4 regions of the Paenibacillus sp. FSL R10-2199 genome follow, and region 1 is predicted to be linked to each of the others. Evidence: riboswitches for the same ligand, from Rfam matches in the RefSeq annotation. Region 1 holds a riboswitch; each other region holds the start of a gene.

Region 1 (7,935 bases):
GCCCACCTTTTGGCCGACAAGATCTTCCATTGTGGTGATACCGGATTCTTTAAGCGTGAACATTACGAACGGGGTTTTGCGGTATATCGCAGATAACGCCTTAACCGGTACGCCTTTTTCTCTGGCAATAATGATCTGGTCAGCACCGGTTACCCCGAACTCCTCACTGCCCGAAGCGACCATCTGTACCGCCGGAAAATCCGAGCCTCCCGGCCGAATCTCCACATCCAGCCCCGCTTCCTTATAGAAGCCCTTTTCAACTGCGGTATAGAACCCGGCAAACTGCGCCTGATGAATCCACTTCAACCTCAGAACAACCTTCTTAAGCTCACCGGAGCCTTCCGCCCCCTGTCCCTCAGCCTTGCCGGTATCCGAATTGTTGCCGCAGGCTGTAATGAGCAGCATTAGTGAAGTGAGCAGGATAAGCGCTTTGGTTCTGGACTTGTTCCACATGGTGATTCCCCCGTTATGATGTTATTTGGAATACTGGTCATTCGTAATTCGTATTTAGAATTGCTCCAGCGCCTTCAGCACCGCTTGCGAATCACTCACACTGCCGAAGACACCGCCCTGCATTTTGACCATATTGAGCGCTGCCAGGTGATTGGCATAATCCGTAGCACCCGTGCAATCCTCCAGGATCAGACATTCATAACCGCGGTCATTGGCTTCGCGCATCGTCGTGTGTACACAGACATCCGTCGTGATTCCGGTCAGAATCAGATGGGTAATCCCTTTATTCTTCAATATTAAATCCAGGTCCGTAGCATAAAAGCTGCCTTTACCCGGCTTGTCAATAATGTGCTCTCCCGGTATAGGTGCCAGTTCATCAATGATCTGCCAGCCGCGCTCGCCCCGTACGAGAATCCGTCCCGCCGGTCCTTCCGAGCCGATCTCAGCACCGATCTGTCTGCTCCGCCACCGTTTATTCGCCGGCAGATCGGACAGATCCGGCTTATGGCCTTCCCGGGTATGGATAACGGTGAATCCGTTAATTTCCCGGATGCGTGCCAGTAGCCGCCCAATCGGCTGAATCGCTCTGGATGTTAATGAGAGGTCGTAGCCCATTCGCTCCACGTAACCGCCTTTGCCGCAAAAATCCGTCTGCATATCGATAATCATCAGTGCCGTCTTCGCCGGATCAAGGACGCCGTCATAGGGCCAGGTGTAAGGTGCTGCTGTAATCTGCATGGTTCATGCTCCCCTTCCAGAATTCAATGCATGTATTTAATGTTATGTTTATTAACATTAATTTTATATTTCCTGCTGTTTGTTAGATTATATTACAACAAATTTGCAATGTCTTCGTTTTTATTACGAAATAATGAGATAATTGTTTGTGTTATTCTACATATATAACATAAACATTACATATAAACCCCGGATTAACCCTATTCATATATTAAAAAAAGCCGCCCAACGCAGGCAGCCTCAGCAGCAGTCCGTTCTCCAGCTCAAAGATCCGGCTGTTCTTGCAGAGCAGACTCCTCCCATAAGCTGTAAGCGCTGGGAAACCAGTTTTTCAAGCAATATAGAGCTGCACATTTCAAGATTATTAATAAATTGGCAGAATACAGTTGAAAAATAGCTCCTTAAGTACTAGAATTAAGCTTGTTTGCAGAAGTTCCTGCAGCGCAGGAACCAGTTATGACCTTTTTTGTCGATTACAGTCGATTGAAATCGCCTCATGCTGAGTGTATATCATTGATCTATTTCTAAAGGCAAACTTCCTGAAAGGGTAGGACGCAAAGCAATGGGCCTAAGAATGCTGAGAATCCGCGTTTATGGTCGCCAGGCTGCCAATAGAGACCACGTAAGCCATCAGTCACCGGGAGATCCCCCAGGCTTTATGATGCTCTTTTCTGTACGAATGCCATTGATTATACGAAAAAGCGAGGTTAAGATAATGCCGCAGCAATTCATCGAACCAACCCGATATGATTTCGTGGAATCCTTGATGCTTGAACGGACCGGATTCCTGGATTCTTTCTCTGTGGAGGGCCGGACTTCCGGCGGGATGAATGGAGATAAGGATGGAATTATCCTTGTGCAGAATAATCAGATCTTCATTACTCCCCCGCTCTCTGGCGGCAAGCCCGCCCGGATCTCCGCTGTTCATCCTGTAGTGCTGAAGATCAACTGGAAGACCGTTACAGAGCCTACTGAGGTAACCTCAGCGGATCATATTACCTGGGAAATTTGCGAGAAGCCACAGTATCAGATTACGGTTTCACCTGACAAGCTCAAAGTGCATTTCACCTTGTACCGTGCAGAGAAGTACGCCTGGAATCTGGTCAATTGCCCGGCTTCCTTCGAAGCCGCAGTCCGGGCTGAGCCTAACCGGGCGATGCTGCTGTCCACGCTCACCATAGAACAGATTCTTTCTTCGCTGGATAACCGCTCCATTCTGCGGAATCTGAATATCCCGGCCCTATACGCCGAACTGAACAACCCTACATATCTCCCTGTCTGTATCGCAGAAGGGAGAGCCCCGCTGCCCGGCAAGAAATCAAGGCTGCAGCTATCCCTCCCGGAGCATACGCTCACAGGCAATGGAATGCTCCGGGAGGGACGAACTGCGGAAGCTGCAGATTCCTTAGATTATCTGCGGTTTCCGGGAGCCCCCTTCGCCAGAGAGGGAGAGGTATTCGCCCGCAAGCTGCCGCCCGAAGAGGGAATTCCCGGATTCGACGTAGAAGGAGGCATCTTGCCTCCACCTCCACCGCAGGATATTTATTTCGCAGCCGGAGACAATGCACGGCTGCTTCCAAACGGGGAGATCGCGGCTCTGCGTACGGGCAGACCCCGCATCTGCGGAGACTCCGGCAGCGTCACAACCTGCGATTTCCCGGACCTATGCCTCATCACCAAGGAAATGGCGGCAACAGCCCGTGAGATTATGTTTGCAGGTGACATCGTCGTACCCTCAGATATTGAAGGCCCTATGTGTATTGAGGCGTTAGGGAATGTGTATATCTACGGCAACGTCTGCCAATCTACAATTACGGCTACAGGCAGTATCTATATAAGCGGTCAAGTAACCGGCTGCAGCCTGCACACCGGACTTGCCGGGGTACACCAGCACCGCCTGCACCGCTTCTCCAGTCTTCTGCTGACTGAAGTTGGCGGACTGCGGGAAGCCGCCCGGCTGCTGGCCAAGAATGTAGAATCCCGCCAGCAATCCGTGAAATACGGTCTGGTGGTTATGCTGCTGCTGGAGGATAAGTACAGCCATATAGAGTGCCTGATCAGCGATCTTAAATCCGCACTGCTGTGCATGGAAGGGGCCCCCCAGCCCGGTACGGATCAGCTCAAGCAGATGCTGGAGGTTTTTACCCATCCGGGGCAGTTCACCGAGTTTATCACTGACAGTGTTCTGAACAGCTTCTCCCGGCTGCTGCGTAATCTGTGTGAAGACATTGAACTGCTCCAGGAGGAGCATGTCTTCATTAATATCGCCCGTTCCCATAACAGTATCCTGGAGTCCGGCGGAGAACTGATCCTGCGGGACGCGGACGCAGAAACGGTCTAAGCCTGCTGTAATGTAACCCCTGACAAACATAAACGGCTGCCCCTCTTCTGAGGGAGCAGCCGTTTGTTTATTCCTTACCCAGACCGGGTACCGGGGTCTGCAGGACACTCCCAGCATTCCGGCCCAGCCTGACATTCACCAGAATAATGCTGCTCACAATCAGCAGCATACCGATGACCAGATTCAACGTAATCTGTTCATGCAATAAGACTACACTGGAGCCGATGGAAATCAGCGGAATCAGAAAGGTGAACGAGCCTACCTTGCCGGCCTCTCCTTCATTGATCAGCTTGAAGTATACCAACCAGCCCAGCGCAATCACGAAGACCGCGATGAACAATGTATTTATTATAAAAGTACTACTCCAGCTAATATCCGCCCAGCTCTCCGAAGCTGAGCCTGCCGCCAGCAGGATTACCCCGCCGATCATGATCTGCATCGCGGTCATCCACAGCATATCTACTCTGGCTGCATTGCGTTTGGTATAGACCGTAGCCAGCGCCCAGCTGAGTGCACTGGCCAAGGCCAGCAGTACGCCTATAGGCGAGATACTTCCGGTTAATCCCCCAAGGCTTAACGAGGCTACCCCGAGGAAGCCGATTACGAGGCCGGCGATCTTAAGCCCGTACATCCGCTCGCCCAGCCAGATCCAGGCAAAGATTCCGAGCAGCACCGGCTGCAGGAATACAATGGCCGAGAATAATCCGGACGGCACATACTGCAGGCCAATCGTCTGGAAGCCATAGTAGAAGACGATACTGAGGAATGCTGACACCAGATAGACGGGCCAGAGCTGGCGCAAATGCAGCTGCTTCCGCTTCGGCAGCGCCGCGATGATTAGTATAATACCGGCAATGACCGTTCGGATTCCGGCGAACAGCAAGGGCGGGGCATACGTTAAGGCAATTTTGGAGAGCGGCCAGTTGATGCCCCAGACAATAACCAGGAACACTAATAAGCCAATGGTTTGCTTCCGCTTCTGCATGAGTTCACCTCTTGTTCTGATTTCTTCCCAAATGATACAATAGATTCAGTCATAATTGAAATGAATTATAATCATGAGGGGCATACCAGATTAGATATGAATAACACTCAAATTCGCCTATTTGTCTTAATCGCTGAGAGCCGCAGCTTCACCAAGGCAGGTCTTGAGCTGAATATGACCCAGCCCGCAGTCAGCCGCGCCATCTCCGCACTCGAAGCCGAGCTGGACGTGAAGCTGCTGCTGCGCGACCGGCGCAGCGGATTGATGCTGACGGATATCGGCAAGCGGATTCTGGTTATCTGCCGCGGAATTCTCAGCGGCCTCGATAAGATAGATCAGGAGATTGCCGCCGAGAAAGGCCTGGAGAAGGGCCTCATCCGCATCGGCGCCTTTCCGGTTGCCGCTGCCTATTTTGTCCCGAAGATTATCAGTGCCATCACTGCCAAATACCCCGGAATTGAGATCAGATTATATGAAGGTTCGGTCGCCGAGGTGAAGGACTGGCTGGCATCACGGTTCATTGACGCAGGCCTGATGATTCCGCCGGTCGAAGATTTCGCCTCCCTGCCGCTGTTCCGGGAGAAGCTCTACGCCGTATTGCCCGGGGATCACGAGCTTCGGCACAAGCAGATCATCTGCGTGAAGGATCTGGAAGCTCAGCCTATGCTGCTCTGCCGGTCGGGCTACGAGCCTCCGGTAGTGGACTTATTCAACCGGGCCGGAAGCAGGCTGAATGTGAAATACGAGGTCAACAGCTACATTACCGCACTGAATATGATTAAGGAGGGGCTCGCCGTCGGTGTGATGTCACAGCTCTCCCTCTTGTCGCTGCCGCCGAATGTCGTGGTCCGGGAGCTGGCGCCTGATGCTTACCGCGACATTCATATCGCCGTCCATTCCCTGGAGGAGACCTCTATTGCCGTTCAATTATTTATTGATACTGCACTGCAGCTGTTCTCCGGCAATGAAGCCGCTCCGCCGTCTCCGGCCGCAGCCGGCCTGATTAACGATACCGATAAGGAGTGATTAACATGGAATATAATCGTCTCGGAAATAGCGGCCTGCAGGTATCTGCGCTGGGCCTTGGAACTAACTCATTTGGCAAAAGGGCGGATCAGGAGACCTCGATCCGTATCATTCATGCCGCAATGGATCAGGGAATCAACTTCATCGATACCGCCAACATCTATGCCGGCTCCGAGTCGGAGAGGATTATCGGCCTCGCGCTTGAGGGCAGACGCCATGAGGCCGTCCTGGCTACCAAAGCGGGCCTTCCGAAGCATGACGGGCCTGACGGAAGCGGCTCTTCCCGCCGCCATCTGATGCAGGAGCTGGAAGGCAGCCTGCGGCGGCTGAAGACGGATCATGTAGATCTGTATCAGATTCACACCTTCGACCCCTACACCCCGCTGGAGGAGACGTTGCGCACCCTCGATGATATGATCTCTGCGGGCAAAGTACGTTATGTCGGGGCCTCCAATTATGCTGCCTGGGAGCTGATGAAGGCGCTGGGCATCAGCGAAGCGCGCAGCTGGGCCAAATACGTCTCGATCCAGTGCAGCTATTCGCTTGCCGACCGCACACCTGAAGCAGAGCTGCTTCCGCTGTGTCTGGATCAGGGACTGGGCATCATCCCGTACTTCCCGCTGGCCGGCGGCATTCTCACCGGCAAATATACCGGCAGTGCCCCTGCCGGTTCCAGAGCGGAAACCGACCCGAATTTCCGCCGCTTCCTTACCCCGGAACGCATCTCGCTCGGGGAGCAGGTTAGCAGTATAGCGGAAGAGCTGGACACTTCACCGGCGGCGCTGTCTCTGGCCTGGCTGATGAGCAGGCCGGCCGTCTCCACGGTGATTGTCGGCGCCACCCGGGTGGAGCAGGTGGAGCATAACCTGCAGAGTCTCTCCGTCCGGCCGGATGCGGCAACGCTTGAGCAGCTGGATCAGGCCAGCGCCGCCTTCCGCAGCGGGGAGCCGTTCGCCGTCTACCGGCTGCCGTAACCGCAGCCGGCTCATACCAAAAAAGCGGGTCCCCGGTATACCGTGGGCCCGCTTTTTTGTGCGTTACATAGACAAACCCCGCTTAAGTCACCACCAGACAAGTTACCGGCCCGCGGTGGGACTTGCAGAATACGGCATACATCAGATCCTCACACTTGTCTTGTTGCCGGCAGAATGAAGACTATGAAGTAAGCATTGCAGACATAAGTGTTGTACGTTCTACAACTTTGATTCATAGATAGCCGGTTGTGGCGGAGGATTGTTGTAGGAAATACAAGAATTGATCCTGCTAAGCGCCTGAAGCAGGAGAATTCATGCCTTTTATACAACAATTTTAGTTTTGGGCCGGTTTAACGGGCAAAATGTTGCATTCCGTGCAATATCTTAGAATATTACCGGATCTCTGTCACGGATAATGGATGAATCAGGAAATTCCCGGCAAAAGCGGCCATCCGATAGTCTTGTGAGACATAGTGCCGCAGGTTAGACGGTCAGCATTCTGTATTACACCGCTGCAATAAACCGCTCCATGTCTTCCTGTACGGTGGTGATACCGCCGATGCCAAAGCTGTCTACCAGCACCTTAGCTACATTAGGTGACAGGAATGCCGGAAGTGTAGGGCCGAGGTGAATGTTCTTCACGCCCAGATGCAGCAGCGCCAGCAGCACAATTACCGCCTTTTGTTCATACCAGGCAATATTGTAGGAGATCGGAAGATCGTTGATGTCGTCCAGGCCGAAGACTTCCTTCAGCTTCAGCGCTATGACCACAAGGGAGTAGGAATCATTGCACTGGCCGGCATCCAGCACGCGGGGAATTCCGCCGATATCGCCAAGCGCCAGCTTATTATATTTGTATTTGGCACAGCCTGCGGTGAGAATCACTGTATCCTCAGGCAGCTCCGCCGCGAAGTCTGTATAATAGCTTCGGCTCTTCATCCGTCCGTCGCAGCCCGCCATCACGAAGAATTGTTTGATTGCGCCGCTCTGGACGGCCCCGACTACCTGATCTGCCAGATTCATGACCGCCGCATGGGCAAAGCCGCCGATAATCTCACCCGTCTCGATTTCTACTGGAGCGCTGCAGCCTTTGGCCTGCTCAATCAGAGCGGAGAAATCCTTCACCCCGTCTGCTCCTGCTGCAATATGCTGAACTCCCGGATAACCTGTGTTGCCTGTGGTGTACAGCCGGTTCTTATAGCTTTCTTTTGGCGGTACGATACAGTTCGTAGTCATCAGAACCGGGCCGCCAAAGCTGTCAAATTCTTCAGTCTGCTTCCACCAGGCGTTACCGTAGTTGCCCACGAAGTGGCTGTATTTCTTGAAGGCCGGGTAATAGTGGGCGGGCAGCATCTCACTATGCGTGTACACATCGACTCCTGTACCCTCCGTCTGCTTCAGCAGCTCCTCCATATCCT
Region 2 (7,935 bases), on a different contig from region 1:
GAAGCGAATAAGCCAGCTGTTATGTAATGGAACGGAGAGGAATTTTGGAACTGTAGGAGCGTTAGCGTCCGCCTTTGTCTCCGGATTTCTACCGCGATAAGCGGTTTAAATCAGGAAATCCGGAGACAACAGCGGCCGAAAGTCCAAACATTCCTTGCAGTGACCCTCATAACAGCCGCTTTTAGGCTTAAGCAAACGCAGCCAGCTCCCAATAACAATCCGATATTTTCGCGACATCATATAAACTTAGGAGGGTTCACTTATGAAACTAGTACTTCTATCAGGCGGTTCTGGTAAACGGCTCTGGCCTTTGTCCAATGATTCACGTTCGAAGCAATTTCTGAAAGTACTGGAAAGCCCGGCAGGTGAACCGGAATCCATGGTACAGCGGGTATGGAGACAGCTGCAGGAGACAGGGATGGCGGAATCGTCCTACCTGGCTACCGGCCGCAGCCAGGTAGAGATGATTCAGAGCCAGCTGGGCAGCGGGGTGCCGATTATCGTTGAGCCGGAGCGGCGCGATACCTTCCCTGCCATCGCACTGACAGCAGCTTATCTGTATTCGGTCGCCGGTGTTTCACCAAGCGAGACGGTAGCCATCCTGCCCGTCGATCCTTATGTGGAGTCGTCCTTCTTCGAAACCGTTCTGCAGCTGGAGAGCACGATGCTGGAGAGCGGCGCCAATCTGGCGCTGATGGGCGTAGTTCCGGAGCATGCTTCCGAGAAATACGGCTATATCATTCCTACCAGCGCCGAAGCGGGGGCGAGCGGGTATCTGCAGGTGAGCCACTTCCAGGAGAAGCCGGACCGCAAGCAGGCTGAGGAGCTGATCAGCCGGAACGCGCTCTGGAACTGCGGCGTGTTTGCTTTCCGTCTAGGTTATCTGCTGGATATTCTGCAGCGCAAAGGACTGCCGCTGAACTATGAGGAACTGCAGAAGCAGTATAAACTGCTGGCTTCCATCAGTTTTGATTACGAAGTGGTGGAAAAAGAAGAGAATATCGTGGTTCAGCCTTACGCCGGATTCTGGAAGGATCTGGGCACTTGGAACACGCTGACTGAAGAAATGACCAGCAATCATGTCGGCAAAGGCTTCGTCACTGCAGATTCCGAAGGCACCTGCCTGATCAACGAGCTGGACATTCCGATCACCGTGATCGGAGCGAAGGATCTGATTATCGCCGCCAGCCCGGACGGAATTCTGGTTACGCACAAGGCGGAGAGCCCGCGCATTAAAGAAGTGCTGAAATCTTTTGAACAAAGACCGATGTACGAAGAACGCCGCTGGGGCCACTACAAGGTAATTGATTATGTGAAATATGCGGAAGGCAATGAGGTGCTGACGAAGCGAATCTTTATCTCTGAAGGTAAAAATATCAGCTATCAGCTGCATCACAAACGCAGTGAAATCTGGACCATTGTCAGCGGTGAAGCCAGCATTGTGCTCAATGAGAAAATGCATAATGTGAAGGCGGGGGATGTCGTACGGATTCCGGAAGGCACCAAGCATGCGATCCTGGCATTGACAGATATGGAATTTATCGAAGTGCAGACCGGCTCTGAGCTGGTGGAGGAAGATAACATCCGAATCACCTTGGATTGGGAAGATATCGCCTTGCAGCAATTCATTTCATAGGTCTAATCTATCTATATAACCAATTGTTACAAATCCAAAACAGGTATTAAGAACCATTTATTAAGAAAATTTCATTTTTGCTCTAAATTAAAACTAAATAGGGACGATACTTACGGTAAGAGGGATTAATCCTTCCAATACGACAAAGGCAAACCTAATCGAAAGATAGGGACGCAAAGCTATAGGGCCTTCGCAAGAGTGGCAGCCTGGCTACCGAAAGGAAGATGGATTTTGATAACTTACCGTAAGTCTCGTTTGCTGTGCACTGTGCTGTCTCTGGCCCTTTTATTGACTGCAGTACCTCTGGGACTCGGCGGAATGCCTTCATCTGCAGAAGCTGCATCTAGTTCCAAAGCGCCCGTTAATCCGGAGGCTTCAACCGAAGCAGTCAGATTGCTGGATGATCTGTATTCTATCACTGGAAAAGGCATTATTACCGGCCAACATGACTATCTGGAAAGTCCGGACGAATTCAGCAACAAGCTGAAAGGAACCAGCGGACAATATGCTGCTCTTCACGGCTATGAACTGGGCGTAATCAGCGGGCAATCGGAAAGTACAGCAGCGGCGCAACGCAGAAATGTTGTGAACAGCGCGATCAACTGGTATAAGGGCGGCGGCATTGTAGCCATGACTTTTCATGAGAATCTGCCCGGTACCGCATACCTCTGGTCCAATGTTCAGAAACCGCTGAGCCAGGCGGAATTCAATAAATATATTACTCCGGGTACAACACAGTACACTGCATTGATTGCAGATCTGGACAAAGTGGCAGTTTCACTTAAAAGCCTGCGGGATGCTGGTGTTCCCGTACTCTGGAGACCTTACCACGAAATGAACGGTGACTGGTTCTGGTGGGGGAAGAAAAATAACTTTGCTGCTCTTTGGAATATTATGTATGACCGTTTCGTAAACGTTCATAAATTAAACAACCTGCTGTGGGTATGGAACCCCAATGCACCCAATGCCTGGTCTGATCCTTATGCGCTGACCTACCCGGGGGCTGACAAGGTGGATGTACTCGCGGCAGATATATATGAGAACGATTATATGAATAAATATCATGACAGCCTGCTCGCACTTGCGAATGGCAAACCGATTGCCATTGGCGAGAATGGACAAATGCCAAGCACAGCAAAGCTGCAACTCTCACAGAAAAATTGGGTATATATGATGAGCTGGGGAAAAATGCTGTATGAAACCAACACAGTTGCTACCATCAAAGGTTTCATGAGCGACAGCTATACTGTGACCCGGGACGATTATAAAGCAGGCACATTTGCTACGGCGACGCCGAAACCAACAGCAACAGCAACACCAACGCCAGTACCAACAGCAACACCAACGCCGGTACCAACAGCAACGCCAACGCCGGTACCGACAGCAACACCAACGCCGGTACCGACAGCAACACCAACGCCGGTACCAACAGCAACGCCAACGCCGGTACCGACAGCAACACCAACGCCGGTACCGACAGCAACGCCAGCGCCGGTACCGACAGCAATGCCGATACCAGTGCTGACGCCGCCCCCTGCTTCCAATGATACTGTGACGGCCCCCGTCGTTCAGAATGGTCTTCAGGGGGAATACTACAAGAACATGACGCTTTCGGGCACTCCGGTTCTGGTCCGGAATGATGCGCTGCTGAACTTTAACTGGCGCCAGGCAGCGCCGGATGCCAAGCTCGGAGTGGATAGCTTCTCCATCCGCTGGACGGGTCAGATCAAACCGTCTTTCAGTGAAACCTATCAGATTATCACTACCTCCGATGACGGTATCCGCGTCTATATTGACGGCACAGCTGTAATCGACAGCTGGACCAAACAGAGTGGTACCGAGCGTACAGGAAGCATAACTCTGCAAGCAGGCCGGCTCTATGATATCAAAGTGGAGTATTACGAGAATGCCGGCGATGCCAATATCCGCCTGATGTGGCAGAGTCCAAGCCAGGCGAAGGCAACTGTCCCTACAAGTGCGTTATTTGTGAACACGGCTGCTTCTTCAGCCAGCAAAGCAGCTTTGGATGCTCCGGCTGTGACTGCAACACCAGTACCAACAGCAACGCCGTTACCAGTATCAACACCAACACCGGTGCCAACAGCAACGCCGACAGTGGCACCAACGCCAACAGCTGCACCAACGCCGACAGTGGCACCAACGCCAACAGCGGCACCAACGCCGACAGCGGCACCAACGCCGACAGCGGCACCAACGCCGACAGCGGCACCAACGCCAACAGCGGTACCGACGCCGGCAGAAGCTCCATTACCGGAGAATCTTACGGCCGAGGCTCCTGCGGCGAATGGGCTGGTTGCGGAATATTTCAATAATATGACGTTGTCTGGTGCTCCGGCAGTGGTACGTACCGATGCAGTGCTTGACTTCAACTGGCGTCAAGGCACGCCGGATGCCGCAATCGGCATAGATTTCTTCTCTGTACGCTGGAGCGGTAAGCTCAAGCCGCTATACACTGAGACTTATCAGATTTATACCACTTCAGATGACGGCATCCGCGTACGGATCAATGGTGAGCTTGTGATCGACAGCTGGATGAAGCAGAGCGGGACCGAACGCACAGGAAGCATAAGCCTGACAGCCGGTCAGCTATATGATATTCAAGTGGAGTACTATGAGAATCAAGGAGATGCCAGAGCACGCCTGATGTGGGAGAGTTCGAGCCAAGTTAAGGCAACGGTTCCCGCGAGCGCACTGTTTCTCCCTTCCGCTTCCTAAGTTCATACCCCCGCAGCTGTATTCATTATTGGCGCTGATACTGGTTAAGACGTTACAATTCTAAATCCTATAAAGTCCAATCTTAATGGCCCTGCTATTAGCAGGGCTACTAAGCTATAGACCATCCGGTTAATTCATTGCAGCCTCTTAACAGAGAACTGCATACCTGCACGCCTAAGGCGGCAGTGAAACCCGGGGAAAGGAGATTATATTGAACACTTACCGTAAGTACAGGCTATATACAACAATTATTCCAATTATCCTTATCCTTTCACTTCTGCCATGGGGGGAGGCGCGCAGTCTTCCCGTAGCACGCCCCGTAAACACTCCTGCCGCTTCCATCCAACCCGTTAATCCCTCCGCTTCCAAGGAAGCTGCTGCACTGCTCAGCTATCTGTCCGATCTCAGCGGCAAAGGTATGATCTCCGGCCAGCATGATTATCTGGAGAGCCCCGATGAATTCAATAATAAGCTTAAAAATGCAAGCGGACAGTATGCCGTTCTGCACGGCTACGAGCTGGGAGCTATTAACAACCAGTCCAAGGAGACCATTGCCAGGCAGCGTCAGGCTGTCGTAGACAGTGCCATTAAGTGGCACAAAGGCGGAGGCATTGTGGCGATGACCTTCCATCAGAATCTGCCGGGAACCTCTCCCGAATGGGCTAATGTGAAAATGAATCTGAGCCAGGATAAATTTGACGCCTATGTTACTCCGGGAACCCCGCAGTACAAAGCTCTAATCGCCGAGCTGGATGAGGTAGCCGGGTACTTGGGTGAACTGCGGGATGCCGGAGTTCCGGTTTTATGGCGTCCATATCACGAAATGAACGGCAACTGGTTCTGGTGGGGGCAAAAGGATAACTTTGCCCAGCTGTGGGATATAGTGTACGACCGTATGGTGAACACGCATAAGCTGAATAATCTGCTGTGGGTATGGAACCCGAATGCACCGAACGAGTGGGCAAAGGCTTACAGCAATTATTATCCGGGTGCCGCCAAGGTGGATGTACTGGCAGCCGATATTTATAACAATGACTTTAAGCAATCCTATTACGAGAACCTTCTGAAGCTGGCTGACGGCAAACCCATCGGTATCGGGGAGAGCGGAGAGCTTCCAGACCCTGTCATATTGTCTCAAACCCAGAGTAAATGGGTATATACGATGACATGGGGGAAAATGCTGCTCGAGAATAATAATCTCCAGAAAATTCAAAGCTTTATGAGCAATAAGTACACCGTATCACGGGATGATTACAAGCTGGCACTGAGTGCTCAGCTCAACGCACTTACAGCGGTATCTCGCAACGGTCTCAAGGGGCAGTATTTCGGCAATACGGAGCTGTCCGGCAAACCGCTGCTTACCCGGAATGACAACAGGATTGACTTCAACTGGCATGGGGATTCACCAGCGCCGGGAATCGGCAAGGACTCTTTTTCCGTACGCTGGACCGGTAAGATCAAGCCAGTCTACAGTGAAAAGTATACTTTTACAGCCTCTTCCGATGACGGCATCCGTGTGTGGATCGGCGGCAAGCTGATCATTGACAGCTGGAAGAAGCAAAGCGGTGTCAGCCGGGAGGGAAGTATAACTCTTACAGCCGCAACTGCCTACGATATTAAAGTGGAGTATTATGAGAATCACGGTGACGCAAGCGTCCGTCTGATGTGGCAAAGCCCGCGCCAGAAGCAGGCGGTGATTCCCCAGAACGCGCTGACTCTTCCTTGAGGAATGAAGCTGGTCATCACGAATGCGGCTCTACGGAAACCGGTACATTACAGCCACCCTGGAAGAAAGTGAGGACAAGGGAATGAGGACTAGACTCAAAACAAAGAGAAATAAACCCATTCATCTACTACTAAAATTTGCAGCATTGATCATCTTGTTTCTGTTGTCCGTTTCTGTCTTCGGAGAGGATGGGACAAATAGCGGCGAGGTGGAAGTTGACATGTCGGAATTATCTGCGGCCAAGGATGCGGGTCCCGCAGTTCCGGAGGGGACTGTGCTATGGAAGCTGGGCCAGCATGACGGTTCAGCCGCAGAGTTTACAGCAGTCGGATCAAACGGGGCCAAGGGGGTATTCAGCGTTGCTTCAACCGCAGTGAAGGCGGCGGAGCTTCAGAGTATCCCGTCCGGGCTGCACGGCGCTACCAATCCTGAACTGCGGATTACCTACAAGCTGGATAAGATCCCGGTTAACGGGGTCTTATTTCGTGTCAGCATCCTTGATGCCTACAAATCCGTACCGCAGATGAGCGTATTCTCTAACCGGCAGCTGTCAGGGATTATTCAGATTGCCGGTGTGGACGGTACGGACAGTAAATACGATTTCCGCAAAACCTATGAGCTGTACATTCCCAAAGAACAGCTCATCAGCGGAACCAACGAGCTGACGCTGCGGGCAGCGCGCGGGATCTATTCCTCCGCTGCGGAGGATAAGTATAACTGGTGGACATGGGATAACCTTAGTCTGAAAGCACTGAAGACTCCGGTCAAGGAGCCGATTCACGGGAGCTATACGCTGACCGGAACCATGGTCAACAACAAACAGTTCTATTTTGACAAAGGTGCAGTTACGCATTTGCCTTATATTATGAAATGGCTGGGTTTAGCCTACAGCGGCAACATTATGCGGACCAGCTGTGCCAGCGATGTAGGCAGATCCTGTGAGAATATGGGAGAGTACTACGAGGTCCTGAAGGATTATAATATGCAGGCTGTTGCCCTCTATCTGTACACGGGTGATATCAAGCTCAAGGAAGACGGTTCACTGCCGGATGATGCGGAGAAGAAGCTGACCGATTATTTCAAGCAGTACGGCCAGTATTTCCAGTATTATGAGGTGGATAATGAGCCCGGACTGTTCAACCGTTCCAAAGCAGTCAATCTGGCGATAGCCGACTGGCTGAATAAGAAAGGCAAGACGATCGCACCGCATCTGCAGACGGTGGCCCCGGGCTGGGCATACTGGCCGGGTTACAGCGAAGATTCCTGTGGTAATCAGAAGGGGACGCTTAAGCAGTGCGGAGATCCGGACGGCTGGGAACGGGACCCGGAGCAGCGGAACGAGCTGGAGGAAGTAACGGATTTGACCAATGGGCATTCCTATGGTGAATCCTACATTTTCAGCAATGGAGGCAGCTTTACAGAGAACCTGAAGACCTTTGGGGGAGCTGTAGACGGTCTCAGCAAAAAAATGCTCACCACCGAATTCGGCACCTCGGATTCTCATGTGGATGCCTATCAATACGGCGCGTCCGAGCGGACTGCGGCGGTGTTTGACCGGATTATGCGGGGGCATATCGGATATGCCGATATGTTTGTGCAGCATGCCGCTTTCTTCAAGAACTTCAGTCTGTTCAAGTACGGCTTCAACCTGGAGGAACATGATCCGGGAGCTACAGAGATTTATTATACCAAAGAAGGTGAAGACTCACGCGTAAGTATTATGCGCCGGCTGGATTTGGCTTATGCCACACACGGGGCGCCGCTGAGCTACCAGATTACGAACAAAGATGATTTGGCTGACAAACTGGTGTATGTGCGGGCGGTAGACACTTCCACC
Region 3 (7,935 bases), 920 kb from region 1:
TGCAAGGGCTAGACCGACTAAGTAATAAGGAGCCGGACTGGACTCACCAGTCTTCGGAAGCGCGGCATCCGCAGGTACATTGCCTAACGGAATCTCTTCATCAATGATTGTCACAATCGGCGTTGGACTTGGTGTTGCGCTTGGGCTTGGCGTTAGGGTTGGACTTGGTGTCACCACTACCGGCCGAGGTGTTGCTGTTGCCACAGGGCCCAAAGGCAGCGGATCATCACTGATTATGGTATCCGGATTTACAATATAGCCGATTATTGGAGTTGGCGTTGGCACTACATTAATAAAGACGGGCGGTGCAGACGATGGCACTGGTGCCGGTGGTAATGTCGGTGCTGGTGTTGCCGTTGGTGTCGGTGTCGGTGTTGGCTCTACTGTTGGTGTTGGTGTTGGTGTCGGTGTCGGTGTCGGTGTTGGCTCTGTTGTTGTTGTTGGTGTTGGTGTTGGTGTTGGTGTTGGTGTTGGTGTTGGTGTTGCCGTTGGTGTTGGTGTTGGTGTCGGCTCTGGCGTTGGTGTTGGTGTCGGTGTTGGCTCTGCCGTTGGTGTTGGTGTCGGTGTTGGCTCTGCCGTTGGTGTCGGTGTCGGTGCTGGTGTTGGCGTTGGTGTTGGCTCTACTGTTGGTGTTGGTGTTGGCTCTGCCGTTGGTGTCGGTGTCGGTGCTGCCGTTGGCGTTGGTGTTGGCTCTGCCGTTGGCGTTGGTGTTGGTGCTGCCGTTGGTGTCGGTGTTGGATCTGCCGTTGGCGTCGGTGTCGGTGCTACTGTCGGTGTTGATGTTGGATCTACTGTTGGTGTTGGTGTTGGCTCTGCCGTTGGTGTCGGTGTTGGCTCTGCCGTTGGCGTTGGTGTTGGCTCTGCCGTTGGCGTTGGTGTTGGTGCTGCCGTTGGTGTCGGTGTTGGATCTGCCGTTGGCGTCGGTGTCGGTGCTACTGTCGGTGTTGATGTTGGATCTGCTGTTGGTGTTGGTGTCGGTGCTGCCGTTGGCGTTGGTGTCGGCTCTACCGTTGGTGTTGGTACTGCTGTCGGTGTTGGTGTTGGATCTGCTGTTGGTGTTGGTGTCGGCTCTGGCGTTGGTGTCGGTGCTGCTGTTGGTGTCGGTGTTGGATCTGCCGTTGGCGTCGGTGTCGGTGCTACTGTTGGTGTTGGTGTCGGCTCTGGCGTTGGTGTCGGTGCTGCTGTTGGTGTCGGTGTTGGATCTGCCGTTGGCGTCGGTGTCGGTGCTACTGTTGGCGTTGGTGTTGGCTCTACCGTTGGTGTTGGTGCTACTGTTGGCGTCGGTGTCGGTGTTGCCGTTGGCGTTGGTGTTGGTGCTGCCGTTGGCGTTGGCGTTGGCGTTGGTGTTGGTGCCGCTGTTGGCGTTGGTGTCGGTGCTGCCGTTGGCGTTGGTGTCGGTGCAGCCGTTGGCGTTGGTGTCGGTGCTGCCGTTGGCGTTGGCGTTGGTGTTGGCGCTGCCGTTGGTGTTGGTGTCGGTGCTACCGTTGGCGTTGGCGTTGGTGCTACCGTTGGCGTTGGCGTTGGTGCTGCTGTTGGTGTCGGTGTTGGTGCCGCCGTCGGCGTTGGTGTTGGTGCTACCGTTGGTGTTGGTGTCGGTGTTGGTGCCGCCGTCGGCGTTGGTGTTGGTGTCGGTGCTGCTGTTGGTGTTGGTGTTGGATCTGCCGTTGGTGTTGGTGTTGGCTCTGGCGTTGGTGTCGGTGTCGGTGCCGCTGTTGGCGTTGGTGTCGGTGCAGCCGTCGGCGTTGGTGTTGGCTCTACCGTTGGTGTTGGTGTCGGTGCTGCCGTTGGCGTCGGTGTCGGTGCTGCTGTCGGCGTTGGTGTTGGCGCTGCTGTCGGCGTTGGTGTTGATGTCGGTGCTGCCGTCGGTGTTGGGGTCGGCGCTACCGTTGGTGTTGGTGTCGGTGCTGCCGTTGGCGTTGGTGTCGGTGCTGCCGTTGGTGTCGGTGTTGGTGCTGCCGTTGGTGTCGGTGTTGGTGTTGGTGCTGCCGTTGGCGTTGGTGTTGGCACTGCCGTTGGTGTCGGTGTTGGATCTGCCGTTGGCGTTGGTGTTGGTGCTGCCGTTGGCGTTGGTGTCGGTGCCGCTGTTGGTGTTGGTGTTGGTGCTGCCGTTGGCGTTGGTGTTGGTGCTGCCGTCGGCGTTGGTGTCGGTGCTGCCGTTGGCGTTGGTGTCGGTGCCGCTGTTGGCGTTGGTGTTGGTGCTGCCGTTGGCGTTGGTGTCGCTGTTGGTGTTGGTGTTGGTGCTGCCGTTGGCGTTGGTGTTGGTGCTGCCGTCGGCGTTGGTGTCGGTGCTGCCGTTGGCGTTGGTGTCACTGTCGGTGTTGGTTTCACTGTTGGTGTTGGCTTCACTGTCGGCGTTGGTTTCACTGTCGGCGTCGGCTTCACTGTCGGCGTCGGCTTCACTGTCGGCGTTGGTTTCACTGTCGGCGTTGGTTTCACTGTCGGTGTTGGCTTCACTGTCGGTGTTGGCTTCACTGTCGGTGTTGGCGTCGGAGTGCACTTAGGTGTCGGCGTTGGCTTCACTGTCGGCGTCGGCTTTACCGTTGGTGTCGGCGTCGGCTTCACTGTCGGCGTCGGCTTTACCGTTGGTGTCGGCGTCGGCTTCACTGTCGGCGTCGGCTTTACCGTTGGTGTTGGTGTCGGCTTCACTGTCGGTGTTGGCGTCGGAGTACACTTAGGTGTTGGCGTTGGTTTTACCGTCGGTGTCGGTTTCACCGTTGCTGTCGGTGTTGGTGTTGCGGTTGGTTTTACCGTCGGTGTCGGTTTTACCGTTGCTGTCGGTGTTGGTGTCGGTGTTGGAGTTGGTTTCACCGTCGGCGTTGGCGTTGCGGTCGGTTTCACTGTTGGTGTCGGGCTTGGTGTTGCGGTTGGTGTTGGCGATGGGCTGGGTGTTGGTGTTGCGGTCGGTGTCGGACTTGGCGGCGGTCCATCTCCCTCGTATGTTCCAAGGTGCATTTCTACTCCGCCGCTAAAAGACTTGGCAATTAGCGTTCCGTAAAGCTCTGCACCGGAATAATTAACATCCGCCTTAGGCGCCAGTATCGTTCCCAAGAAGGTCGTATACGCAATATTCACCTTGGTCGCTTCGTAGAAATTGAACAACACTTGACTTGCTCTACCGTTATTCATTGCGAAGCTTGGTACATTGACCGTAGCTCCACTTATGTTAATAATTAACGTGGCATTCTGGGCAATGTTGAATTGAATATTGTTTGTATTCGCCAGCGTTGCCGCATCCAGATGAACTACGTTGAAAAGATCCGGCGCACTTATTGTAAGTGTTCCATAATTATTACCAACTTCTTTCGTAGCGGACAATGCCCCGTATGCTGCAGAACGCGAGATCAGATACTGCTTCTCAGCCGGGAAATCAATCGGGCTTCCCTGCTTCTTCGCGCCTATAATGTTCACACTAGGCTCATTGGCTTCAATGGTGTCCCCATACACAACGTTTCCGTAGATTTCTCCGCTGCCCGAATGTTTAAACTTCTTGCCGGCAACGAGTACGTCGGTGGCTGAAGAATTCCTGTAGGCCCTGGCTACCCCGTAACCTCCAGAGAGAGTAATATTCCCCCCCGCTGCAAGACGGCCTTCAATTTGATCATTGCCTTGCGTGAAATCGTCAAAGATAAAAGCATTAAAATTCCCGGCAATCCCCAAGACCGGCGTTGGATTGTAAGGCACACCAGATGTTGCCCTTACCTCCGTCCCCCAAGTGAAGGCGCTACTTACGGTCAGTACGCCCGCCAGAATAAAGGCGGCCGCTTTTCGCATTTTTTTTCTCAATAATCTACACCTCCTATTCAACTATTCTATGAAATCGCCGCAAAACTATAACAAAAAAAAGACCGCCACGAAGGGTTAGCTTCACGGCGGCCGGACGACCATAGCCCGGACTTAAGGGGCATCAGATTCCTGACTTTGCGTCCCGCTCTTTCGAAACGGTTTGCGTTTGTACATGATTGATATGAAATTGGAAAAGCTTATGTAATACCCAAGTGAAATCTGTGATATTTGTTACTTTAGAACTAACTCCAGTTTAGATGCCGACTGGCATATTGTCAATATATTTCCAATTCATTTCACAGCTATTTTTTTAAAGAAAAAAGATTAAAAAAACCTTTATCTATAAGGATTTATACAAGATGAGAATATAACTTCCTGACGAAAAAGGTCGATAATTCCGCTAATTCGCCGCAGTATTTTTCCCTTTTCACAGAGCTATTTCTTACAATTTTAAATATTAAAATTTAGTATTTTAGTCCTATTCCTTCTCCCTTCCCCCAACTCATCTCCGCTAAAGCAACCTCACCATGGTAAACGCGAAGAAACGGGCGCCATCCCCTTTAAGGATACCGCCCGTTTTCCGTTCATACCGGAGAGCTCTTTTATAGTAAAGGCCCTATGATATTCATATATTTTCACAAAAACTGGCGCCTAAGCAAACCCTGGCAGCAGTCTTTAATCGACATTTCTAGGGAGTTTGCGTAGAGGGCTGAAAATCTGCACACGCAGGAATCCATTTTTAGAGCAGCTGAATCCAGCCAATCATTGACACCCAGAGCGGAACGCTAAGGAATAACCCGAATAATAAACCGCGGCGGAGATTTCCTTCATGACTCATTGCCATTCTCCTTTTAAACTGATTTATTTTTAATCTTTATTATTTCAATTTTAATATAAAATAATTTTTCCTATTTTATTGTGAATTATGTCACATTAATAGCCTTCTTTTTTAAATACCATTGATTTTTTTTGAACTTCGGGTTAAATTACGAATATATGTTCTCATTAGAGGGGGTGAGATTGATGCACAGAGCAGAGAGCCAGGACAATATGCTGGTGAAATCGTATATCTTGCTGCCGCTCATTTTATCCGCCTTTGAACGCGATGCTTCCATCCTATCTGCAGAGCTGCGTACACCCGCTCCTTACCTGGAGGTTGTCCGGACAGCGGCGGGTGCAGCCATAGCCGATCTGCGGAATGTCCGCACCGAGATGAGAGCCCGTGGTCTGAAGGTCTATGCACAGCAGCAGCTGGAAGTTGGCATTGAAGCCAAATTTGTCTGCAGGGGTTATCATGAACGGATGCTGCTGCTGGATGATGTCATTACCGCCCAGTCTACTATCCGCATGCGCAGATATCTGGGTCTTGGCACTCCGGATTCAACCGCCTTGAGATGAACAGCATTCTGGCGATGTTAATTCTCAGCGTTTCTCCCCTCATAAAAAAGAGGCCCGCCATGATCGGCAAGACCTCAGGGTACCATATTACACCGGGGGATGTTTGGTAACCCCAATATACATCCCTTACCTGAAAATAAGCTGATACCCAGATAAAGATTACATTAAAATCGTCCAATACCCAAGCGTGCCGCAGATAACCACAGCCGCTACGGGATACAGGATCTTCCGGCTTACCTGATCCTTAAACACAATAAACAAACAAAGCATACAAAGCCATGCGATAAGAAGGCTGCCCATCTCTTATGCATACGCTCCTTCCCGGCAATTCTGCCCTGGCTCCTGCAGCATACCGCCGCAGAGTCCGCTTTCCATATATATAAGAAGATTACCCGCTGATTATCCCTATCATACCCGCTGACAGCTGATCTGCATGAAATTTTTATTTATTTGGCCACAAACGGATTCACCACTCCTGCTCAAGAACGGGATATTCCCAGAAACCTAAGCGCCCCTTGGCAGCTATAGGATGAGCCAGCGCAACTACCCCCTCCAGCTTCCAGGCATACCGGCCTTCTGCATAATCGCCGAACACATATTCATTCCCGCCCGGCCAGCTCTGCTGCGCCTGCTGAGGCGTAACCCCACAGCAACCGGCCAGCCGGCTGGTCGCAAGGATTACTCCGGAGGGCAGATTATCCGCGGTGTAGCCGTGCCGGGCAAGCACTGATTGATACGGCTCCGTCTTGCATATGGCCTTATCTACCTGCATACCGGCATGGATGGCTAAATCCCCCCGGTAAGACGTCGGCCAGGAACGGGTCTCAATCTGTTTTTCACCCAGCGCAATTAAGGTGGCCCAAGGCTGGCGAATCGTCAGACACTTCATACAAGGCTTGCCTCCATTCCAGAAAACACATATTGTCCAGTTTACACTCAGCTTTCCAGTTGTTCAAAAACTGTATGAGCAGCTTCATCGACCGGTAAGTAGGCCTCAATTCTTGGATATAGATGATGGCCCGCGGAAATATGAATTTGCTTGTACCGGATAGGAACCAACTTATCTGAGGCACCCATTCTGGCTAAGATCATTTTGTGCTGACCAGGCTCGGTACCTGTGTTATCAGGCCGCTTATTCCAGTACTTATTGAAATCACTGTATTGCCGGAGTCTTTCGAGGCTATGCGTATACCATGGCTCCTGTCTGGAGCCGGTGTGTATTTTTTGATAAGCATGTATACCCTCCACTGCATGAGATTCCCATAATTCAAAGGATGCGGCATTGAAGGTCGAGCGGGAGCGCACAGGATAATCCGCATTGAAGTGAAGATCTGCCATATTCAAGTCTTTATAGAAAGCTTGATGTGCAGGCAACTCAAATAACCGGCTAAACCGTTCATTCACCGCCTTGATATTTAACATGTGGTTCACAATCATTGCCGGCAGCGGCAGGCTGCTCAGGATCTGCCTCACTTCTTCCAGCGCCTGCTCCATAGCTGCTCCTTCAAGAGCCGGATAGACCGGGAGATAACCGGCAGCCAGCAGCAGAGCATTCCGTTCAACGGCTGTACACTCCAGATATTCAGCAATACAGATAATCATCCGGCGATCCGGCATGCGGTGTGAGCGTCCCATTAATAGGTTTTTATACGTAGGGCAAGCCATATCGTTAAGCTCCTGCTGAGTAAACCGTTTCAACAACGGATGGGGTTGATTAGCATAATCCAGTTGACGTGTTACGCGAAGATTCTCAATTTCAGCGATTACCCCCTTCAACGTCTCATCCTGAACGTCCCTATCCTTACGTATAGTCATCAGGCTCACCGCCTTTACCATATTGAGGTGTAGTTCTACTCTTGGTACAAGCCAATTCCTACAGTATACTCCACTATGAAAACAGGGCGCAATTTCCATTACGCTTCTAATTATATTTATGGAGGAGATCCTATGAATCGTGCAATTGTTACAGACTCACCGGCTAATGGATATTTGACCGTCAAGGAAGTCGCCGCACCGGAGGCCCAGCCCGGGGAGGCAATCGTTAGAGTGCATGCTTTCTCCCTTAACCGGGGTGAAGTTGTTGATGCAAGGAAGGAGGCTGAGGGATTCCGGCCGGGCTGGGATTTTGCCGGAACTGTTGTCCAGCAAGCCCGGAATGGCACCGGACCCAGAGAAGGAAGCCGTGTCACCGGGCTTCTCCCGATGGGGGCATGGGCAGAGCGGGTGGCTGCACCTGCTTCGTTCCTGGCAGAGATACCGGATAACATAACCTTCGCCCAAGCCGCCACTTTGCCTGTAGCAGGCCTGTCCGCACTTTACACCCTTAGAAAGGGCGGAATGCTGCTCGGCAAGAAAATATTGATCACCGGCTCCACTGGAGGCGTGGGAATCATGGCTCATCAGTTAGCCGCACAGTCCGGGGCATTTACAGTAGGTGTAGCAAGAACAAAGGAAAAAGCCCAGGTTGCCCGGGAAGCCGGCGCTAATGAGGTTGTGGTTGGAGAAGCTGCGATATCTCAGGCAATTCCTTACGGGCCTTATCATCTAATCGTGGATTCGGTGGGCGGTGATACACTGGCTGCTTTGATGCCTCAGCTGGAACCGGGAGGGACCCTAGTCTCGATGGGACATTCAGCCTCTCCTTACTCCACACTTGATGTCAGAGGCTTAGGCGGCAGAACCTTGTACAGCTTCTTTCTTGGAGAAGAAGTTAGCCGTTACTCCGTAGCCGACGATCTCAAACTGCTGGCCGGC
Region 4 (7,935 bases), 810 kb from region 1:
CCGACGGACAAACCAAGCTTATTCGACCTTGATGAAAGCGAACAGAATGTAGATCCGATTCCGGTCGAGGATCTGACACTCGAGAAGCAGGAGGAGAAGGATAAGGAAGGCACGAAACACCGCTCCTCCAGCGACAAGAAATACCATACCGGATTCTAAAGGTGTACACTTAATCTTAGAGCATTCAAAAGTTAAAGCTTATGGAGGGATACAATTGCTGAAAGCGTTACCACTTAATAAACGCGGAATTCCCGCCAGCCGCATTGCGCTGGGCTGTATGGGGCTTGGCGGAGGCTGGGACCATGAACCGGTTACAGCGGAGAACATAAAGCAGGGGCATGAGGCGCTGGATGCGGCGCTGTCGATCGGCATCAATTTTTTTGACCATGCGGATATCTATACCCGGGGCAAGGCGGAGAAGGTATTCGGACAGATCTTCAGGGAGCGTCCGGGTCTGCGTGAGGAGATCATCCTGCAGTCGAAATGCGGCATCAGGCTGATGGAGCCGGGTGATATCACCAATATGTTCGACTTCTCCAAGGAACATATTCTGTCCAGTGTAGACGGAACGCTCTCCCGGCTGGGCACAGAGTATATTGATATTCTGCTGCTGCACCGCCCCGACCCGCTGATGGACCCTGAGGAAGTCGCCGAAGCACTGCGCCTGCTTAAGACAGCCGGCAAGGTGCGCCACTTCGGTGTCTCCAATATGAGTGCTGCCCAGATCAAACTGCTGGAGACCTATTGTGACGAGCCCTTCATCGTCAATCAGCTGCATATGAGCCTGTCCAAAATCAGCTGGGTCGATGCCGTACTCAGCGTGAACCGGGAACAGTGGAAAGACCTCACGTTTCCTGAGGGTACAATAGAGTATTGCCGCGCGGGAAATATCCAGCTTCAGGCCTGGGGCCCGCTGGCCCAGGGGCTGTTCAGCGGAAGGCCGCTTGAAGGACAACCGGAGAACGTGGTGAATACAGCGGCCAGAGTACAGGCGCTTGCCGATGAGAAGAATACAACACCTGAGGCCATCGTCCTGGCCTGGCTGATGACGCATCCTGCAGCCATCCAGCCTGTAATCGGCACCGTCAATCCGCTGCGCATCGCAGCCTGCGGAGGGGCGGATAAGATTGAGCTCTCCCGCAAGGAGTGGTACGAGCTGTACGTCAGCTCACGCGGAGAGAAGCTTCCTTAAGGAGCGGACTTCATTACAAAAGGAAAAGGTTATGCTATCCGTAGTTATTATGCGGATAGCATAACCTTTTTTGTTCTCAATAAAGAACATTTGTGAAAAACAGCGATATATCAAGAAAATTAAAGATAATCAGATGCATCCGTGCTTTATTGCGAACAATTCGCTGAAATTGACATTTCTCTTTTCCCGGGTGTGCAGTGTATGATTTCATTACGAAGACGTTCTTAATAAAGAACGAATATAACGAATATCAATCAGTAAGCCATGAGAGGGGGCCTACCTTTGTACCCCAGATCCGCCAAACGGCGTAAACGGAAATACACGAAACTCGGTCTTCGGATCCTGCAATCCGGTGTGGCTGTATCTGTTCTTATAATGTATACCTCCAATCAGATTGGCAGTACTTACGGAGAGTATAACACTTCCCAGGAACAGAACACCTCTATCGGGCTCTGCTCCGTATTTCCGGGCCAGATCGAACAGCTGCTGTCAGAGTTCAGCGGACATGTCCGCACAATTACCCAGCTGAAGTCTTCTCTTGGCAGCCACATTACGAGCGGGAACTATAACACTCCCCCGGTCTCTGAAGAACTGTCAGCGGAGGAACTGGATCAGATCTCCAGTGAGATCTCAGAACAAATCCGGCTGGCAAGCGATACAGTTAGCGCACTGGATACACAGCTGAGCCTCAATGCAGGTATCTGGCAGCAAATTCTGCAGGAAATTGGCAGTGCAGCAGCCATTCTGCATCAACTCGGAGGATATATGGTTAATCTCGAACCCAATTGCCTGGAAATCCGTGACGCCCGGTTCTTCGAACAGCTGCAGGAAGGTCTCCATCAAAGCGGGGTGCTGTCGGAATCCCTGACGGATACATTAACGGGCATTGTGCATTATCTGAATACGATTCATGATTTCGGCGGCTCGCTGCCGACCGGTAATCCTGACCGGGTGCTTCTCCGGCAAGAAAGCTTCGGCTTCCCTGCCGAGGAACCGATTTTCTCACTCATGGCCAGAGCCTACAATGCAGACCCCAATGTATCTCCCGCCTTACAGTCAAGCTACGATCAGTTAAGTGCAGAATTAACAGCCTCCAGAGACAACCTATCGTCCACAATCTCCACGCTGCAGGAACAGCAGGTACACATTGCTGAAGCGAAGGCGGCGCTGGAGGAGAAAGCCAAGGCTGAAGAAGCGGAACGGCTGGCGCTTGAGAAAGCCAAGGCTGAGGAAGCGGAACGGGATGCACTGGAGAAGCAGAAACAAGAGAACGATCAAACCAAGAATAATCCGCCCGCAGCCAGCATTCCTGGAGAAGATAAGACCATCGATGAACCTGCTATAGAAGCTCCTGAGGGAGAAAAACCGGCTCCTGCACCCTCACCGGATGCAGAGGTTACCGCTCCGCCTGCCACACCGGCACCGGAAGCCAATCTTCCGGAGGCGACTCCAGCGGCAGACTCACCTGGGGAGCTCCCGGATAGCGGTACAGATACCGCGCAGCCAACAGCTACAGTTACACCTACAGCTACACCTGCTCCACAATCGGATACCAGCAAAGGCGGGGAATAATATGCGCATTAAAAAGATAGTCAGCACCACATTGTCCACACTGATATTTATGATTTTCCTGGTGCTGGTAACAGCAGTAGTCATCTCCAAAGCCTCCGGAGGCGAACCTTCCTTCTTAGGCTATCAGATCAAGACGGTGTTATCCGGTTCCATGGAGCCGGGCATCCAGACCGGATCTATAGTAGCGATTAAGCCGGGCGGGGATATGACCCGTTTTCAAAAAGGCGATGTGATTACTTTCATGAATTCCGATAACCTCCTGATTACACACCGTGTGGTCGATGCTTCAATAAACAGTGCCATAGGTGAAGCCAGCTATACCACCAAAGGGGACAATAACGATGCAGCCGATACCTCAGCGGTCAGCTCAACAAATGTGGTAGGCCAATATACCGGCGTCACCGTCCCTTATGTAGGATATGCCATGAATTTTGCGGTCTCCAAAGCCGGAAGCGTAATGCTGATGATTATCCCCGGGCTGCTCCTGCTCCTCTACGCACTGTATTCCTCCTGGAAAGCCGTAGCGGCACTGGAGAAGAAGAATGCAGGGCCAGCGGTGACCGGCGGACCGGATACCCTTCCAGACATTGTGCAATAAACCGATTGTCCTCTCCCGTTTACGAAACGCGGAGCAACAATAAATTTTCCCCGAAGACAGGTAAAGACAAAAAAAGAACGATGAGAGAGGGATGAACAAATGAACGTTAAAAAAACATTAGGTCTCGGCGTTGTATCGGCAGCACTCGGATTAACCCTGGTCGGCGGAGGAACCTTCGCTTACTTCAGCAGTACCTCCACCACTGCAGCTTCTTTTAACAACGGAACTTTATTACTTAATTCGGACCCCTCCGTTATTGTCAATCTCAGCAATCTTAAACCGGGGGATACGATCCTAAGAGATTTTAAATTGAAAAATGACGGAACGCTCAATATTCCCAAAGTTGTTCTGCGTACCTCATCTGTCATTACAGATGCCCAGGGAGATAACGGCGCCCATAATCTCAAAGACGATATTATTGTGACGTTCCTAGTTAACAAGGATAAGGTAACATCACCTGTTCTGGTCGTTTCACTGGCCGAACTTGAGCAGCAAAGTCCGGATCTTGTAGCCAAGGGAATTCTCGGCGGAATCTTTGGTGTAGAGAATGGGGGCATCAAAGCAGGCACCTCAGATAAACTGAGCGTACAGTTTGCCTTCAAGGAAACCTTCCAGCCGCAAAACTACTATCAAGGCGATACACTGGCCCTGACCCTGAACTTCGAAGCCAACCAGGAAAAAGGCGCCCTCAAATAATCTATCTGTATATGCATTCCTGATCACCGATCTTAAAAAAACATAATATACTCGAGGAGGAAATTAATTATGGGTATCAAAAAAACATTGGGTCTTGGCGTAGCATCGGCAGCACTGGGATTGTCTTTAATCGGAGGGGGCACCTTCGCTTACTTCAGCTCCACAGCAACCAGCACGGCAACCTTCGCGGCAGGCACGCTGAAGCTCGGCTCTTCCTTTAATACACCTGTTGCCCTGACCAATCTGAAACCGGGTGATTACACCGTACGCACGTTCACCTTGTCCAATGACGGCACCCTGGATATCAAACTCCTAACGCTGGCCACCAGCTACACTGTAACTGATGCGAAGGGCGATAATGCCGGCCAGGATCTTGGAGATCACTTCAAAATCAAACTTCTCGACAGCTCTTATACCAGCGGTCCGCTTGCCGGCCATGTGCTGTCCGAGATCTCCCTGAAGGACCTGAAGAACACTTCCAGCTATGATCTCGTAACGGCGGGTGTACTGCCGGGAGGCATCGCCGCTACCCAAACCAAAACCTTCAAGATTGCTTTCGAATTCGTTGACAATACCCAGGATCAGAATATCTTCCAGGGTGACGGCTTGGCGCTGAACTGGACATTCAATGCTACGCAAGGTTTGGGAGAAGCCAAATAAGGCTATTAAATTATATACACAAAACGGCATATCCTCCCTCATCCGGGCTGGATATGCCGTTTTGTCTCTCCCCGCCAGCTTCTGGCAGGAACAAGGGTTTTTGTCCGTTTTGCGAATTTTTGTTATACTGATAACAAAAAGTACGGAGGGCGTTGTAATCGTGTCAGATAATATGGGAAGCCGCATCCATAGGCTCCGGCTGGAGAAGGGTTATTCTTTATCCGAGCTTGCGGATAAGGCTGACGTGGCGAAATCATACTTAAGTAATGTCGAACGGAATATCCAATCCAACCCCTCCATTCAATTTATCGAAAAAATTGCCGATGCACTCCAAGTATCCATTCACGTATTACTGTATGGCGGAATTGCAGAAACTGCAGAGCCGGTTCTCGATGGAGAATGGTTCAGGCTGGTTCAGGATGCGATGGCCTCTGGTATAAGCAAACGTGAATTCAAGGAGTTTCTCGATTATCAGAAATGGCGGCTGGAGCAGAAGGATAACTGAAATACCCCACAAAGTGAGGCAGCAGCCTCGATGATTACCCAGGTACTTTGCGGGGACCCCGAAACAACATGTAAATTCCAACAGAAGAGGGCACAGCGGTGTACACCGCTGTGCCCTCTTCTGTATGTATCCGTACAATGCTGAATGCCCTACATCGCCTGGAGTGCTTTTTCAGTAAAAAAACGCCGAATCTCGTCTGCCTGGATGCCAGCCTGCTTAGCAGACATTAGCAAATGCACCCATTCTAAATCCAGATCAACTACCTGCAGTTCGTCATTCCCCTGGTTGGACTTATCCAAGAAATCTCCTCCTAGAATTTTCGCGTCCCCAGGCAGTCCGGCCATCATAGTATTTCTACTTTAGATCCGAGACTTTGTGCCCCTGTCTTTCGGCAGGTTTACCCTTTACTGGACCCTTTACATGAAAGGATCTGAAAAGAATCGATGAAACCGTTCTCCGCAATAACATTATACAAGATCTTACATGAAAAGTGTGTCGTTTTCTGGAATTTTTTTATGTTAAATCGTGAAGACCCTTAGCTAAAATTGCCAATAGCTTGTATAAATAATTCCAATTCATCTTCAATCGGTCCAAATTAGTTTAAATATACTAAATAGATATTAATCCCGTAACACAATATAGAAACAATTACCCATTTCTATGATTTACAACCACCTAAATCCCTTAATTTTTTATTAATTTTAACGATATTTTATTTTTCCGGCTTCACTCGGGAAATTTATGATTGTTCCGTATGAATCCCCTGCTGAATCATACCGTTTTGCGAACGGATTGCACGAAAGTATGAATTGATTACCCTGCCGGAAAGTAGCACAATAAGATGAGAATGAAACCGCAAACATCGCAGCTCCGCTAAGCGGTGTTCCTAATATACCGCATGTGGAGTTTATCCGTTAGGAGGACCTACTCATGGCCGTCAAAGAGCCCTATAACGAATCTGTCTGGAGCAAGTATTACGGTCCCAATCTGGGCTACATTCAGGAGAAATACGAGCAGTTTGTCAAGGACCCCACTTCCGTAGAGCATCATTACCGCGACCTCTTCACAGTATCCGGCCCGCCTCCCCTGGCTCCGGATGCCGTCAAGACGCCTCCCCCCGCCATCTCAGGAGATACAGAGTGGCTCAGGAAAGCCGTTAAAGCTTCCAAGCTAATGGCTAACATCCGAATATACGGCCATATGGCTGCCGATATCGATCCGCTGGAGCGGAGCACCAACCCGATGGCGAAATGGCTGGAGATCGAGACCTATGAGCTGACGCGCGAAGATCTGAATGCCCTGCCGGCTTCATTGATCTGGGAGAATGCCCCTGAGGGCGTGCATACCGCTATGGATGCCGTTCACAGAATGCGCCAGGCCTACACACAGACCATTGCCTATGAATTCGGGCATGTGCATGACGAGCGTGAGCTGCGCTGGCTCAACAGCCAGGCGGAATCCACAACGTCGCCTGCTCCACTGAACCATGCGGAACGCAAAGAGCTGCTGAAACGCCTGATTCAGGTAGAGCAGTTCGAGACCTTCCTGCATAAGACCTTCGTCGGCCAGAAGCGCTTCAGCCTGGAGGGCAATGATGCCCTCGTGCCTATGCTGGATGAAATTGTCCGCGCTGCCGCACATGACGGCGCAGAGCATATCCTGATGGGTATGGCCCACCGCGGAAGACTTAATGTGCTTGCCCACATTCTGGGCAAACCTTATGATATTATTTTCTCGGAATTCCATCATTCGCCGAACAAGGAGCTCTTCCCGTCCGAAGGCTCCATGGGTGTCACCTATGGCTGGAGCGGGGATGTGAAATACCATCTAGGCGCCGACCGCGCCGTCCGCGAAGGCGAAACTGTGCGTACCCGCATCACGCTTGCGAACAACCCGAGCCATCTCGAGTTCGTGAATCCGGTCGTTGAAGGCTTCACGCGTGCAGCCCAGGAGGAACGGGGCACCCCAGGCCTGCCTAAGCTGAATACGGACAAAGCCATGGCCGTGCTTATGCATGGCGATGCCGCCTTCCCTGGTGAAGGCATTGTTGCGGAAACACTTAATATCGGCAAATTGCAAGGTTATCAGAATGGCGGCACTGTGCATATTATCGTCAATAACCGGATCGGCTTCACCACCGAAAGTGAAGATTCCCGCTCCACGCATTACGCCAGTGATCTGGCGAAGGGCTATGAGATCCCGGTAGTGCATGTCAATGCCGACGACCCCGAAGCCTGTATTGCTGCCGTCCGTATGGCCAGCGCTTACCGCCATTTGTTCAAGAAGGATTTCCTGATTGATCTGATCGGGTACCGCCGGCACGGCCATAATGAGATGGATGATCCGGAAACCACCCAGCCGGTGGTTTATGGCAAGGTCCGCAACCACCCTACCGTCTACCGCATTTATGCGGAACGCCTGCAGCGCGAGAAGGTCGTTACAGCCGATGAGGTGAAGAACATGATTGCCGAGGCCGAGAGTGTGCTGCAGCAGGCCTTCGAGCAGATGAAGGAAGGGAAACAGAAGAACGCCGAATCCAAGACTTCGGTCGTCCTGGATACGGGAACACCGGTGCACCGCCCTACAGCGGTTCCGCTGGCCAGCCTCCAGGAGATTAACCGTGAGCTGCTGAGCGTACCGGCCGGCTTCACAGTCTATCCGAAGCTGGAGCGGATTCTGCAGCGGCGCAAGGATGCGCTGAATGACGGTGAA

The links. Region 1 has a riboswitch for cyclic di-GMP ahead of NYE33_RS05735 (flagellar assembly protein A). Riboswitches for the same ligand answer to the same signal wherever they lie in the genome.
Region 2: it holds a riboswitch for cyclic di-GMP, as region 1 does, so the genes downstream of both, NYE33_RS34935 (PA14 domain-containing protein) here and NYE33_RS05735 (flagellar assembly protein A) in region 1, are expected to answer to the same signal.
Region 3: it holds a riboswitch for cyclic di-GMP, as region 1 does, so the genes downstream of both, NYE33_RS01600 (choice-of-anchor A family protein) here and NYE33_RS05735 (flagellar assembly protein A) in region 1, are expected to answer to the same signal.
Region 4: it holds a riboswitch for cyclic di-GMP, as region 1 does, so the genes downstream of both, NYE33_RS02085 (anti-repressor SinI family protein) here and NYE33_RS05735 (flagellar assembly protein A) in region 1, are expected to answer to the same signal.

What each region holds. Positions count from the first base shown of each region.
Region 1 covers NZ_JBBOBO010000001.1:1,287,288-1,295,222, reverse strand. Annotated here, with positions in the region: gene NYE33_RS05745 (ABC transporter substrate-binding protein) at 1-453, opposite strand, end outside; gene biuH (biuret amidohydrolase) at 508-1,191, opposite strand; cyclic di-GMP riboswitch class I at 1,711-1,804, shown strand; gene NYE33_RS05735 (flagellar assembly protein A) at 1,907-3,532, shown strand; gene NYE33_RS05730 (DMT family transporter) at 3,600-4,517, opposite strand; gene NYE33_RS05725 (LysR family transcriptional regulator) at 4,614-5,543, shown strand; gene NYE33_RS05720 (aldo/keto reductase) at 5,549-6,517, shown strand; gene hcp (hydroxylamine reductase) at 7,022-7,935, opposite strand, start outside.
Region 2 covers NZ_JBBOBO010000002.1:1,625,381-1,633,315, reverse strand. Annotated here, with positions in the region: gene NYE33_RS34940 (sugar phosphate nucleotidyltransferase) at 263-1,636, shown strand; cyclic di-GMP riboswitch class I at 1,774-1,854, shown strand; gene NYE33_RS34935 (PA14 domain-containing protein) at 1,868-4,372, shown strand; gene NYE33_RS34930 (glycosyl hydrolase) at 4,584-6,098, shown strand; gene NYE33_RS34925 (discoidin domain-containing protein) at 6,319-7,935, shown strand, end outside.
Region 3 covers NZ_JBBOBO010000001.1:368,686-376,620, forward strand. Annotated here, with positions in the region: gene NYE33_RS01600 (choice-of-anchor A family protein) at 1-3,783, opposite strand, end outside; cyclic di-GMP riboswitch class I at 3,866-3,958, opposite strand; gene NYE33_RS01605 (hypothetical protein) at 4,807-5,181, shown strand; gene NYE33_RS01610 (ASCH domain-containing protein) at 5,648-6,070, opposite strand; gene NYE33_RS01615 (MmyB family transcriptional regulator) at 6,118-7,095, opposite strand; gene NYE33_RS01620 (zinc-binding dehydrogenase) at 7,129-7,935, shown strand, end outside.
Region 4 covers NZ_JBBOBO010000001.1:476,953-484,887, forward strand. Annotated here, with positions in the region: gene NYE33_RS02050 (hypothetical protein) at 1-159, shown strand, start outside; gene NYE33_RS02055 (aldo/keto reductase) at 215-1,192, shown strand; gene NYE33_RS02060 (hypothetical protein) at 1,475-2,764, shown strand; gene sipW (signal peptidase I SipW) at 2,766-3,362, shown strand; gene NYE33_RS02070 (TasA family protein) at 3,462-4,058, shown strand; gene NYE33_RS02075 (TasA family protein) at 4,128-4,718, shown strand; gene NYE33_RS02080 (helix-turn-helix domain-containing protein) at 4,891-5,223, shown strand; gene NYE33_RS02085 (anti-repressor SinI family protein) at 5,373-5,522, opposite strand; cyclic di-GMP riboswitch class I at 5,551-5,635, opposite strand; gene NYE33_RS02090 (2-oxoglutarate dehydrogenase E1 component) at 6,154-7,935, shown strand, end outside.